Regions from separate parts of the Alteromonas sp. G4i13 genome, predicted to be linked through region 2. Evidence: predicted binding sites of a transcription regulator. Region 2 holds the regulator's gene; each other region holds the start of a gene.
The links. The regulator FNR, encoded in region 2, switches genes on or off when oxygen is low (the NO sensors DNR and NnrR bind a similar motif). The targets are predictions, from matches to a motif close to TTGATCTAGATCAA.
Positions count from the first base shown of each region.

Region 1 (4,881 bases), on a different contig from region 2:
GCCGCTTGATGAGCAAGGCTTAGTGGTTGCCGCAGCAAGAAATCATTTTCTAGAGGTTATTGTTGATGCACTAGGTCAGTCTGTTGCTGAAGATACTGAAAACGCGCAAACTCTGCCTGATAATCCTTATTCGTTTGTTCCCAATCAATCGCAGCTCGCTCAATTTAACGCACTAGTTAAACGCACCCTAAACCAACCTTTAAGTGAAGAGGCGCAGAAAGTTGAGGCCTACATTCAAGCCCCACAACTGGTTGACTGGCAGCAAATATCCATGCAAAGCGTGGCCGACTTTGTACAAAGCCTAAGCCAACACCCCAAACAAGACGGATTAACGCAAGCAATTGAAACCAACATTTCACTCTACTCACAGGTTTTTCTTAACACATTGATGGAAATGAGCGAAAGCGTTTCTCTAGCTGAAAATCTATTAGCGGCGTATTTAATTGAGATAGATAAAAGTGACGACATCAATTTAGCGGCGCTGAGAGGCACGTCAGAAGGTAGTTTCCACCCGACCATCAACAGTAAACTACTCGAATTATTAAAAAGCGAAAAGTCGCAGAGACTTGATATTTTAAGCGTTATTGCAGCGCGCCATTTCGAACAAATGGAACCACTGCTGCTTAGTGCCTTTTTAGAGCAGGCGGCAAACGTTGATGAAAAAGAGGGTCATAAAGGCGCCTTATTCGCAGGGTTCTTTTCAGATTTGGTTCAAGTCCCGAAGTTACGCAGACAAGTGCTAACACTCCTGCATTCCAAAGCCAACCCTCAAATTCTCAGCAATGCATTTCAACAATTGTTTGCACAAGCGAGAAAGTAAATGACGTTACTTGAGTTAGTGGTGTGGATGGTTATTGGGTTTACTGGCTATCAGTTTTGGCGCATTCGAGCCATTTCTGAGCAAACAAACACTTACCTCAAACAATACTGCGATAAACACGGTTTACAACTGTTGAGTGTGGCAAGAGCTAAAACACGATTTTCATTTAAATATGGAAAGCCTGACTGGCACAGCTTATTCCATTTTGAGTTCTCGAGTAATGGTGAGGATCGATATACTGGGGAAGTTGAATTAATAGGTGTAAGGGTTATGCGAACAGAGGTGCCGCCGCATAGGGTTTAAGCTTCTATGTCGAAGAGCGTGAACGGCTCCTAATTCACCATTTAGGTCAGGTTTTACATAACAAGTGCATACGGATTGGTAATAAACAACGCAAAAAAAAGGGGAACCTAGCGGCTCCCCTTTTTCCTGGAATTTTGAGTATCCTTCTCCGCGATCCTTTGCGACTAAAATCTTCCCGATTAAAATCCGTATACGCCCCTTTCCATCTACTCTCGCGCCTTCCTGTGCGAGCTACACTTCCATGCGTAGGTCCCTTTCCTTTTTTCCTAAATTACTGCACATCCTACATGCAGTGTTCCTCATCCTGAGGCTGTCCTTGTCAGGCTCCGCTGACGATCCCTTCCTTCGTTCCATTTTTCGCTGCACATCCTGCTACAGCTTTGCTAATCCTTTAGCATGTCCTTCTTTCATCCTTGGTTTGCTCGTCCATGCAAACTAGAAATTCCTTGATGGCTCTCCTGCCGTTGGCTCCTTGCCTCTAGCTCCTTGCTAGCTTTAGTCCCTTTATCCCTGCAACGTCCTGTTTGTGATGTCCTATCACGTTTCTCGTCCTTGAATTCCTTTATTCCCTATCAAATCCGTTTTCAACGTCCGTTTAATGCAGCATCCTATCTGCTTTCTCTTCCCTTTACTCACTGCCTTGTGAGAGTCTCATCCTTAAGTTGTCCTAACTTATTCCGTTGATGATTCCTTACTCAATCCGTGACTCGTCGTGTTTCCTTGTGACATGTTCATAGTATCCCTTCCAATTATTACCGCCATATTGAATTACAGGGATTTAAGAAAGTTTTTTGTACGACTTTCGACTACTTTTAAAAATATGCAATAGAATCAAAGACTTTATACTTTAGTATAATTTTTTCTTTCAGAATTTAGGTAAGATCACTCACAGCGTTTGTAGGAAATGTCTTACAAGCGAATGAGGCAAAAATGCATTTTTGTAAATATGCTAGGAAACGAGAGGACAACCAAGAAAGCGTTAACAAAGTTTACCTACATCTTGAGTTACTTTGAAAGCTAAGCTTGTGACTACAAGTTTAATGGACGGTACTTTTCCTCAATGGCATAGCAATGCAGACGACATATTAGTTATAAGCATATAAGAGCGAATATCTAATCGTGCTCCGTTTACGCTTGTCTAAAGCGCGGTGAAAATTTGCAATACCTTTTCCACTATCGATTAAAAAATAAACTATTCTTATATTGACTGGGATCAATATCATTAGCGATTAAATCTTGTTAACTATTAGCAGCTGATAAGTCAAAGCTTAGGTAGTTCGGCTCACCATAATCTACTTATTATTGCGATAGGAGACTTATTATGAGTAATTTACCCATAACTAATCGTTCCAGTGACAGTAAATCAAACAGCTTCTTGTCTAGCTTCTTTGGACAAAAGGCCCTTGATAACTTCTTTCAAGATTTTTCTAGTCATTTTCCCTTTTCAAAAGAGTTCTCCGGTCTTATAGACACCAAACTAGATTTCGTTACGCCCAAGGTCGATATTGTTGAGCGTAAAAAAAGCTATGAATTGACTGCGGAATTACCGGGGTTAGAGAGTAAGGACATAAAACTATCGCTGTCAGACGACATTCTCACTATAAGCGGGGAGAAGAAGTATGAAAGCGATGAAGATAAAGAAGACAACATACACGTGATGGAACGTAGTTACGGCAGTTTTCAGCGTAGTTTCAGGTTACCTGTGAGCGTAGAGCAAGATGCTATTAACGCAAATTTTAAGAAAGGAGTACTCAAGATACTTCTTCCTAAATCGGCTAAAGCACAGGAATTACAGCGTAAGATTGAGATAACAGACTAGATACAAATAGCGCCAGGGACGGCTGAATTCGGAGCCTGATATGAATGCTGAAACAGATATTTACCAGATAATGAAAGATACCTTAGTTTTAGTCTTGGCCGGTGGCCAGGGCTCAAGGTTGAAAGAATTAACCAAAATGCGCGCTAAGCCTGTACTAGAGTTTGGGAGCCACTGTCGTATTATAGATTTTCCATTATCGAACTGTGTTAATTCAGGTCTAAAGCAAATTGCCGTGCTGACTCAGTATAAGTCACAGTGTTTAATTCGCCATTTGATGCAGCATTGGAGCCCGTTGAACAACAGCTTTGGCGGTCGATTGGATATTTTAGCGGCATCACAACAACGGTCTGAAAGCTGGTATCAGGGAACGGCAGACGCGTGCTATCAGAACATGGGTTATATTAAGTCGGTGGCTCCGAAATACGTTTTGATTCTTTCAGGAGATCATGTCTATAACATGGACTACCGTAAACTCTTAACTACCCATGTGAAGAGTAATGCTGAAATGACAGTGTCATGCATCGAAGTGCCTACTGAGTTAGCCGTGAATCAGTTGGGGGTGTTAAAGGTTGATTGCAATAGTCAAATTACCGCATTTGATGAGAAGCCCCGCGTTCCCCATGCACTGGTCGATGCTCCTGACTATTGTTTGGCTTCCATGGGTAATTATGTAGTTAACGCTGATGTATTGTTCAAATTACTCACCGAAGATGCTGGCTCGCTTAACTCTGAGCATGATTTCGGCAAAGACGTCATCCCTTCAATTATTGCTCAGCATCGAGTTTTCGCTCATCGCTTTCGTAGCCCCAATGGTGCGCAAATTCCCTATTGGCGAGATGTGGGCACCTTGGACAGCTATTGGCAAGCTCATATGGACTTGCTGAATAACTCAAGTTTATTAAACCTATCCGATCCCACGTGGCCTATTTGGGGAAGCTCTTTTTCACGGGCGCCCACCGAAATTACTAATGGTAACCACTCGACCTGCTGTGAACTTAAACAAGTATTAGTGGGTTCAGGCTGTAAGTTAAACAGTTGCTCTGTGAGTCAGTCAGTTTTGTCATCAAATGTTAGTATTGGCACAGGGTCAATAATAGATAAAAGCGTGTTGCTACCCGAGGTAAATGTAGGCAGTGAAGCCAAGTTAGCTAATGTAATTGTTGATAAAGGGGTAAACATCTCGCCTAACTTCGTAATTGCTGATACCGCTATAGCAAAACAACAAGGCTTCACAGTTACCCGAGAAGGTGTCATTTTAGTCACTCAAAAAGTTATCGATCGAATCAACGGCTCGTTAGCGGATATCGATAATATACAAAGATTTATGAAATCGAGTTATACCGGCCCTTTACCGGCGAGAATTGTAACTCCGAAAAGTCACGAGTTCCGCGATTACGTACTGTCCGAAAGGTAAACAGTGTTTTGTTTAATGCGTTCAATTCTGAACGCATTAAATTAGACCCCATTTTAGAACCTCAGTATAGGTGTCCTGGCAATATACTAGTTTTGTTTTTTCCTAAACATTATATCGCCGTCTATATGTGACAAATGAAGTTGACTAACGATTTGATAATTGTCGTCGTTAAAGAAGTGACGATGGGAAGGCACGGTGACAAAAACCGCGATGCCTTCGCTTTTGGCGTCTTCTTCTACAACGCTGTCAATTGCACCTAATAAAATATGTCCAAGACCATGGTGCTGATAATCAGGATGTACTGCGATAAAGCTCAACATATGGAAATTGTCGGCGGGTACTAAGGCGCGTACTTTTTCTTCTTTTTCTAACATTTGCTTAGTACCAAATAATCCGGCCGTCAAAAGCATTCGCAATCTCCAATGCCAGTAACGTCCTGAACCAAATGCCGCATCGGGTGCGGTTAAACACGCCACAGCGATAAGCCTGTCGTCATCAAACAGACCTATCATGGGTTGTTCTGCA
Region 1 covers NZ_JBHNYX010000001.1:82,450-87,330, reverse strand. The annotation lists gene ACFI6J_RS00410 (DUF3549 family protein) at 1-820, shown strand, start outside; gene ACFI6J_RS00405 (DUF3301 domain-containing protein) at 821-1,123, shown strand; gene ACFI6J_RS00400 (Hsp20/alpha crystallin family protein) at 2,445-2,942, shown strand; gene glgC (glucose-1-phosphate adenylyltransferase) at 2,983-4,356, shown strand; gene ACFI6J_RS00390 (GNAT family N-acetyltransferase) at 4,443-4,881, opposite strand, start outside.
Region 1: the regulator FNR is predicted to act here: its motif matches at 2,327-2,340, upstream of ACFI6J_RS00400 (Hsp20/alpha crystallin family protein).

Region 2 (4,881 bases):
CAATTTTCATTTACTTAGGTTCCATAATGTTTATTACTTCAATAGTATTATCTTCATCACTGAAGTCCGTACTATTTTCTGTAGTGAAAGAAGGTTCATCGAACCCGATATCACCGTCTTCTACCGGGCCTTCTTGTGTAGCTATAGCTTTAAAATCATAAAGGTTGCTGTCGATTAAGTGTGAAGGCGCTACGTTTTGAAGCGCACGGAACATCGACTCTATACGACCTGGGAAGCGACGGTTCCAGTCTTGTAGCATAGCCTTTATGTTTTGGCGCTGTAGGTTTTCTTGTGAGCCACAAAGGTTACAAGGAATAATCGGAAATTCAGCGGCCTGAGAATATTTCTCGATGTCTTTTTCTGTGCAGTACGCCAATGGACGAATAACGATGTGTTCACCGTTATCGCTGACTAGCTTTGGCGGCATAGACTTAAGCTTGCCACCATGAAACATATTGAGGAAAAACGTTTCTAGCATGTCGTCGCGGTGATGACCTAATGCAATTTTAGTCGCACCTAACTCTTTTGCCGTGCGGTACAAAATACCACGGCGCAAGCGAGAACAGAGAGAGCATGTTGTCTTTCCCTCTGGAATTTTGTCTTTAACAATAGAGTAGGTGTCTTCTTCTACAATTTTGTAGTCAACGCCAATGCTTTCTAGATATTCAGGCAAGATATGTTCGGGGAAACCAGGCTGCTTTTGGTCAAGATTAACCGCAACGATATCAAAATGAATAGGCGCAATCTTCTTTAAAAACAATAAAATATCTAGCATGGTGTAGCTGTCTTTACCGCCAGATAAACACACCATTACTTTGTCGTTGTTTTCAATCATACCGAAATCGCCAATGGCTTTACCCACATTGCGGCGAAGTCGTTTCTGAAGTTTGTTGAAGTTGTACTTTTGCTTACTTTGCGCAGCATTTAATGGCGACGCGTCAGCACTGTTTGTGCCTAAACTCATAATTAACTAGCTTGGTTTGTGATAAAGCCACCATTATACATTAAAGCGGCTTTTCGAGACCATGCTTGTGAAGTTAAATTTGTTGGTGACATACCGTGTTGGCCGCTAAGTAACGGAAAACACGGGCTATGCGGTACTGATGAAAAGATTACACCGACAACGGCGACACAAATCCATCTGGCTTAATAGCAAGCACATCGCAATTGAGTTCGTCGATCACGTGTTCTGCAGTGTTACCAATTAGGGCCGCTGAAATGCCCACACGGCCAACGGTACCAATAACAACCAGCTCTGCATCCAGTGTTTTTGCCACTAGCGGGATGACCTTTTCCGGAAGGCCTTCTCTTACTACGCATTTGTTCTCAGGAATACCGTACTTTAACGCGTGACTACGCATTTCTTTTAAATGATGATTTTTTACCGCGTCGTGATAGGTATCGGGGTCGAACTCAGGCACTTCTATGGCGATATTAAGTGGTGTAGAAGGGTAACTGTTGACCAAATTTACGCTCCCTTTCAATAAAGAGGCGTAGTCGTTAGCAATGAGGGTGAGCTTATCGTTAAGTGCGGCGTGCTCATCGTCTTCACTGCCTACGTTTACAGCAGCAATAATCTCTCCTCCTTCTGGCCAGTCGTGCTCTTTAACGAGCAATACTGGCCGAGGGCATTTACGCATTAAATGCCAGTCGGTGGGGGTGAAAATAACAGAAGCAAGATCGTCGTGCTTTTTGGTTGCCTTTACCACTAAATCTATCTGATTGTTTAGGGTGTAGTAAATAATCGACTCATACGCACGATTATTCCATTCTACAACGATATCAGTTTCAGTGAATCCTTGTTCTCTTAAGTGGGTGGCAAGCCATTTTGCATGCTCCTTTGTAACTGCATCGCGCATTGACTCGCGCTCATCCGGGCTAAGCATGGTCGTCATATCATAAGATAAGTCGTATACCACCATCATTGCGGTAACTGAAGCGCCTGTTTTTGAAGCGAGTTCATAAGCACGGCTCAGTGCAGGTTGGTTATCGCGCTCGGCATCTACCACGGCCAGAATTCGTTTACACTCAATCATAACGTCCCCCTAACTACGAAACTTAGTAGCGGCTGTCGAAATCGAAGCTTTCTAATACTAACTATAAACGACATTGGGAAAAACGTAAGTTGTTTTAGATCAAGAATTTTACGAGGCGACCATGAGTGAACGTACCTAATTGAATATGGAGCAACCGGCGTGGCGCTGAAAGGGTAGATAGGTGGCTAACACAGGTTACAAAAAAGCGCGCTTAGTGCGCGCCTTATTTAACACTTAAAAAGGACTAACCGCAGACAACGCTAGGGCCGTTAAGCGCCGCTAGTTTGGTGTTTAGCCTATCGAAATCCAAAATAGTAATAAGCTTGCCGTCTACCTTTATGATGTTGTCTTTTTGAAAACGGCTTAACAGACGGCTAATCGTTTCAATCGTTAATCCTAAATAGTTTCCAATTTCGTTGCGCGTCATGGTTAAGTGGAATTCTCTATGGGAAAAGCCACGCTCTTCAAAGCGTTGCGACAGGTGTGAGATGAAATACAGTAAGCGCTCTTCTGCAGTTCGCTTGTTTAAAAGCATGATCATGTCGTGATCTTGTTTTATTTCAGCGCTCATGAAGCTCATGATCTGGTGGCGTAGCTTTGGAAATTGCACTGACATTTCGTCGAGGGTCTCGTAGGGAAGCTCACACACCATGGCAGTTTCTAACGCAGAAGTATAGCTTTGGTGTTTATTCTCTCTTAGTGCATCGAAACCGATAATATCACCAGGAAAGTGGAAGCCGGTAATCTGTTCTTCACCTTCGGTATTAGTCACAAATGATTTGAATGAACCGGTTCTCACTGCAAATAGAGAACGGAATTTATCACCAGTTTGAATCAGCGTGTCACCTTTATGAAGCGGCTTCTTGCGTTCAATAATATCGTCAAGAGACTCGATTTCTGTTTTGTTTAACGCCACCGGTAAACACAGGTGACTGAAACTACAGTTTTGACAGTGAATAGAAAATTGGCTTCCTTTGCTCATAATGCACGCTCTCTAAAAGAATACCCGACAATAATACACCCATTTTTAAACGATTGCGCCATGAATAAGATAAGCTGCATATATTGCCATTATTACTGCAATAATTTGTCTAAAATGGTTATGTTGAAAACTTTGAACAATATATTGGCTACCAGCGCTTGCGGCGAGCAAGGTGGGTAATGTACCCAAACCGAAGAAGAACATAATAGCAGCGCCTTCTAGCGCGTTACCCGCCGCGAGAGACCAGGTAAGTGTGGAATACACCAAACCGCAAGGAAGCCAACCCCAAATAAAACCATAAGGCAACGCACTTAAAGGGGTCTTAAATGGCAAAAAGCGTTTTGAAAGCGGCTGGACTTTGGAAAATAGGCCTTTACCCGCATTTTCCAGCACTGTTAAGCCAGTCCACCACTTACCCAAATAACACGCCAGTAGAAGCAACATGATTCCGCTAAGTAGGGAAAGGGCATAGTTGGCAAGAGGTATATAATCTGCTGCAATTTTTCCAAGTGCCCCGGTTATTGCTCCGGCGATGGTGTAGCTCACTATACGTCCCATGTTATAGGCAAGGGTATAGGGTAGTGCTGAAGCGCCTTTAGGCGATACCATCCTTAGCGCAGCGACAATTCCACCGCACATTCCCACACAGTGAACTCCACCGGCTAAGCCGATAAGAAAGGCAGAGAAGTAGTTAATCCCTTCCATGTGGCGCTTGGCTTTTGTCTACTTTACTGTCTTGAAGTTGCTTGCGTTGCTCAGCTAGCTTTTTTTCTTCTGGCGGAAGATCATCGTCAAACAGTATGCTATACCCTTGGCGATCCAAATCTTCAAATTGATTGGTTTTCACCGCCCAAAAGAATATCACGATAGCGACGGCAACAATGATGATGGCGATTGGAATTAATACGTAAATAATACTCATGCTATTTGCTCAAAAGTCGCGTTGAGTTTGTGACCACAATGATACTGCTTAACGACATACCAACAACAGCCATCCACGGTGAAAGTAGGCCTGATACGGCGAAAGGTAAGATCAAAACGTTGTAACCTACCGACCAGCCAATATTTTGCCTTATTTTTTGCTTCACTTGGTGCGCAGTTCGAATAAGTTCTGGTACAGAAAGCAGCTGATCGCCAAGCAGTATCACGTCGGCGGCAGTTTTAGCCACGTCTGTGGCATTACCCACTGCAATTGCCACATCAGCGCTGGCAAGAACTGGAGCGTCGTTAATACCGTCACCCATCATCATCACTTTCGCGCCAGATTGCTGCATAGCTTGAACGGCTTCGTACTTTTGCTCAGGTGTTAGGCCACCTTTAGCGGTCGAAATTGGCAATGGTGCGGTAAGCGCATTAACGTTTTGCTGTGTATCACCACTTAAAACGGCGAGGGTATGGCTTGCAGCTAATATATCGAGAGTTTCTTGCGTATCTTCTCTTAGTGAATCCTTTACTTCATACGCCGCCATAATACGCCCCTTAACCGTGAGAAACACGTTAGCTGAAGGGAACGCTTCAATGAGTTTTAGCTGTGATTCGTGAACGCTGAATGCTGCAGAACCCATAGAAAACAACGTGTCATTGATCTCACCGCTGATACCACCTCCTGGCGTAACGGTAAAATTAGTCACTTTGTGTACCGTGTTATCGATAGCGTCAGCACTGCCGCTAGAGGCAGAAGTCTCGCTTAGGGCTACACCGTCGCTAAAGGCTATACCGTCGCTAAAGGCTTTGGCAATCGGATGTTCAGAGCGTGACTCCAAAGCGCGCGCAATTGATAGCGCACTATTACTATCCACGCCGTCAGCGTACCAGGCATTTGAAATAGTAAATTTGCCTTTTGTGAGCGTGCCGGTTTTGTCT
Region 2 covers NZ_JBHNYX010000003.1:15,711-20,591, forward strand. The annotation lists gene ACFI6J_RS01875 (patatin-like phospholipase family protein) at 1-10, opposite strand, end outside; gene ttcA (tRNA 2-thiocytidine(32) synthetase TtcA) at 11-964, opposite strand; gene uspE (universal stress protein UspE) at 1,113-2,036, opposite strand; gene fnr (fumarate/nitrate reduction transcriptional regulator Fnr) at 2,281-3,018, opposite strand; gene ACFI6J_RS01895 (sulfite exporter TauE/SafE family protein) at 3,064-3,723, opposite strand; gene ccoS (cbb3-type cytochrome oxidase assembly protein CcoS) at 3,710-3,940, opposite strand; gene ACFI6J_RS01905 (heavy metal translocating P-type ATPase) at 3,942-4,881, opposite strand, start outside.

Region 3 (4,881 bases), on a different contig from region 2:
TGTGCTCACCAAAATCATTACCCGGCGTAAGCGCTACATGATGTTGCGAAAGTAGGGCATCACAAAATTCAATTGCACTTAGCCCTGTGTGCTTAATGTTGATGTAGGCGTAAAACGCACCGTCAGGCTTTGCATCTAAACCAAGCCCCATATTTTCAAGTGCACTTAAAACAAGGGAAGCACGCTTTTCCAGCGTATGGCGGTTTTGCTCGCATTGCGCTAATGCTTTTGGTGTAAAGCACGCAAGAGCGGCCTTTTGCGATAGGGTAGAGGGGCAAATAAACAAATTCTGCGCGAGTTTTTCAACGATGGGCGTCATCGCTTCAGGTACCACACACCAGCCAAGACGCCAGCCGGTCATGCCAAAATATTTGGAAAAACTGTTTATTACGACCACTGTTTCTTCAAGCTGTGCATTGGCAAGTACGGTTTGAAGTTTGGTATCACTGCCCAAGGTCGATTGGGAAGCGAATGTATCATTACGTACATCAAGATCAGCCGAAAGCGATAGATCCAAGTAAATTTCGTCAACAATTAAAAAGCCACCTTTGGATTTGCAGTACTCGCCAATTTTAGTCAACTCTTCTGCATCTATAACCGTACCAGTAGGATTGGCAGGTGTGGCAATAAGTACACCTTTCGTGTTGTGCTTCCAATTATCTGCAACACTTGCAGCGGTTAGCTGAAAGTTATCCTCACTGCGTGTTGGCACTAGTGTTACCTCTGCGCCAAATGCGTTTAAAAATCGTCGGTTACAGGGGTAAGACGGGTCTCCCAATATCACGTTGTCGCCTGGTTCAACTAAGGCAGCACTTGCTAAAAGTAAAGCGCCAGAAGCCCCAGCGGTCACTACCACTCTAGAAGGGCTTACCGCTACGCCATGTTTAACTTTATAAAAGCGTGCAATGGCTTCACGTAGTTCAGGCATGCCCAGCGCCGAGGTATAGGGAAAATCTGGGGCACTCAAGCTTTCTTTCATTGCCGCGAGTACTGCCGCGGGTGCGCCGAAATCAGGCTCGCCTAAATTAAGTCTTATAACATCTTTACCTTGCTGTTCTAGTGTCGTGGCTTTTTCGCCATAGGCCATAGCAAGAAACGGAGAGATCGCCGTAGCGCGAGAGGCAAACTTCAAAATAAAACCCTTATTAGTAAGTGCCAATTCAAACTGTACCGCAATTAGTGATCACTCTTGGTCATGATTCAAGGGAATTCTTCGAGAAGTACAATTAACTCGCTGACTTACTTCATAGCTAACTATTTAAACGAACAAACTTTTCGGCCAGCTCGTCTAGTGACTCTCTATTGTTCGGGTCGGGCTTAACCACATCGATAGGGCATACCGCTACGCAAGTAGGGGCATCGTAATGCCCCACGCATTCTGTACAGCGTAACGGGTCTATTTCATACACTTTATTACCCATGCTTATAGCGGCATTAGGGCATTCGGGTTCGCACATGTCGCAGTTAATGCAGCTATCAAGAATAAGCAGTGCCATGCATTATGCCTCGCTCGCGTTTTCGGGTGTTACTGCACTAGGAGCTTTTCGAAACGGATTGCGGGTATCAACGCCTTCATCTAAATTTCGCAGCAGTAGGGCAAAGTTTAGAGACACATCGCTGGGTATCGGTATTCTTACTTGGTGTCCTGAACCCTTAGCATCCGTAATAGAATGGTTTCTCTTATCCAGCATCTCATTTAGAGTAAAGGTAATGTTGCCGCTTGGCGTCATCAACTCAAGCGAGTCACCTACACAGAATTTGTTTTTAACGTTTATAATTGCATAGCCAGACTCTTCACAACGATCAATCACTTCACCAACAAATTGCTGTTTATCGCTGACTGAGTGGCCATACTCATAGTTCTGATACGCGTGGTGCGCATGGCGACGCAAGAAACCCTCGGTATAACCTCGATGAGCTAAAGTTTCCAAGCTTCCCATTAATGTACTATCAAAAGGCTTTCCTGCTACCGCGTCGTCAATTGCTTTTCTATAGACTTGAGCGGTTCGGGCACAGTAGTAATGTGATTTAGTGCGGCCTTCTATTTTTAAACTATGCACGCCCATTTGGGTTAACCTGCCAACATGTTGCACGGCACGCAAATCTTTAGAATTCATAATATAGGTGCCATGTTCGTCTTCAAAAGCTGGCATCAGTTCTCCAGGCTTTTCCTTTTCTTCTAACATAAACACTTTGGGGCTTGGCGTGCCTTCACCAAGGGTAGGAATTACCACTTGAGGTGCTGTAACTGCCTTATTAATCTCACTGGTTAGAACGATGTCGCCAGTTTCGTTTTCCTCGCCTGCCTTAACATCGTAAGACCATCGACAAGCATTGGTACAAGTGCCCTGATTCGGATCGCGTTTATTCATATATCCAGACAATAAGCAGCGCCCCGAATACGCCATACAAAGCGCGCCATGCACAAACACTTCCAACTCCATGTCTGGAACATGCTCGCGAATAGTTTCAATTTCTTCCAAAGAGAGCTCTCGGGACAAAATAACGCGCTCTATGCCTTGTTTCTGCCAAAACTTCACCGTGGCGTAGTTCACCGCATTAGCCTGTACACTTAAATGAATAGGCATTTCAGGGAAGGCGTCGCGCACCATCATAATAAGCCCTGGGTCTGACATAATTAACGCATTGGGCTTCATAGCAATTACTGGTGAAATATCTTTAAGGTAGGTATCTAGCTTACTGTTGTGCGGAGCAATGTTGCTTACTACATAGAACTTTTTACCTAAAGCATGTGCTTCTTCTATGCCTATCGCTAAGTTCTCAAGGCTGAATTCGTTGTTTCTTACGCGAAGCGAGTAGCGTGGCTGCCCAGCATAAACAGCATCAGCGCCATAGGCGAAAGCGTAGCGCATGTTGCGTAAGCTACCCGCAGGTGCAAGCAACTCTGGCGCGATTAACGTTTGGTTTGGCAATGTTGAAACTGAGTCTTCACGTAGGTTAGAAGAGCTGCGATTAGGTGATAATTTTGAAGTCATAGATAAAAACCGCTACTAGACGCTTTAAACAAGGCGGCGGATTTTATAAGCCGTAAAATACCTCTACAACTCAAACAAAGCTTGGTGTTGACCAAGATCAAATAATTTGTTGTCGCTCATGTTTTTGAATGTTTAAACGGCAATTGAGCAGGGGCAATGCCAGCTGTTCTCTTCCATATAGTTGCGTTTTTAGTGCATTACCTTCGGTAGGAAAAACCAAGCCTGTTCACAGCTAAATAACATGCAAAAAGAGCGCATATAAACGATGAACTGCCATGGGCAAAAGCCACCACATAGGGTAGGCTAGAAATTCACAATAATAAGGACTAACTGCATGCTGCAATTGAACATTTTTCACAAAGCGGCGCGACATGTAAAAGCATCGGGTAAATCGGCCATTGCGATTACGGTATTATTTGTCGTGTCTACGTCTTCCGCATTGGCTGCGCTGCCAAGCATTGGTGAATTCACCAGCAATATGACCAAAAAAGATGGTTTAATTCCTGTTTACTATGACGATGAAAGTGACAAAGTTTACTTGGCGGTGCCAACAGACCACGCCGAATACCTGTTTCAAAGTAGCTTGCCGTACGGTGTAGGGTCTAACGACATTGGCCTTGATCGCGGCCAGCTAGGCAATACGCGTTTAGTAAGCTTTGAAAAATTTGGAAACAAGGTTTTATTAAAGCAGCACAACACCAAATACCGAGCAGCCCATGGCAGCGACGCTGAGAAACAGAGCATTGATGAAGCCTTTGCTGATTCGGTTATCGCAGGTTTTACGCTGGTAGCCAAAAACGACAGCGCCAGTCTAATAGATTACACACCGTTCTTATTAAGCGATATCCATGGCATTGGCAATCGCTTAGCGGGAACTAACCAAGGCAGTTTTAGCGTAGATAACATGCGAAGCGGCGTGTATTTACCTAAAACCAAAGGCTTTGAAAAAAATACTGAATTAGAGGCTTTAGTCACCTTTGCAGGTAAGAAGCCAGGCGAATACGTGCAGCAAGTTACGCCCGACCCAGAAAGCTTGTCGGTGCACTTGCATCATTCGTTTGTGGCTCTGCCTGACGATAATTACACGCCCAGAGAGTACCACCCGTACTCGGGCTACTGGAAATTCAGTTACTTTGATTATTCAACGCCTATCAGCGAGCCTACTGAACAGCGTTTTATTACCCGCCATCGTTTAAACAAGAAAACCCCGCATGCTGCAATGAGCGAAGCAGTCGAGCCTATTGTGTATTACCTAGATCCTGGTATTCCAGAACCCGTAATGACCGCGCTTAAAGAAGGGGCGAGCTGGTGGAATCAAGCCTATGAAGCCGCAGGCTACAAAGATGCGTTTCAGGTGAAAGTATTGCCCAAAGGTGCCGACCCAATGGACGTGCGCTATAACGTAATCAACTGGGTACATCGCGCAACGCGCGGTTGGTCTTATGGTTCGTCGGTTGTCGACCCGCGCACTGGTGAAATTATCAAAGGTCACGTTACGCTCGGCTCATTGCGTGTAAGACAAGATTATTTAATTGCCCTTGGCCTAACCAGTCCTTTTAAGGACGGCAGCACCGACACCACTGCACAGCAAGAAATGGCTTTAGACCGCATTAGGCAGCTTTCAGCCCACGAAGTAGGGCACACATTGGGTATAGCCCACAACTTTGCGGCAAGTGAAAATAACCGTGCGTCGGTAATGGATTATCCTCACCCCAAAATTAGTATTAAAAACGGCAAAATTAGCTTGGAAGGCGCGTATGATAAAGGCATAGGCGCATGGGATATTCACGCCGTCGCGTATGGCTATCAAGATTTTGCAAGCGACGTAGAGGCAACGGAAGCCTTGGCAAAAATTATCGTAAAAGGCCGTAATGAGGGTTTAAGT
Region 3 covers NZ_JBHNYX010000010.1:107,835-112,715, reverse strand. The annotation lists gene ACFI6J_RS07170 (aminotransferase class I/II-fold pyridoxal phosphate-dependent enzyme) at 1-1,132, opposite strand, end outside; gene ACFI6J_RS07165 (YfhL family 4Fe-4S dicluster ferredoxin) at 1,251-1,496, opposite strand; gene trhP (prephenate-dependent tRNA uridine(34) hydroxylase TrhP) at 1,500-2,873, opposite strand; gene ACFI6J_RS07155 (zinc-dependent metalloprotease) at 3,331-4,881, shown strand, end outside.
Region 3: the regulator FNR is predicted to act here: its motif matches at 3,084-3,097, upstream of trhP (prephenate-dependent tRNA uridine(34) hydroxylase TrhP).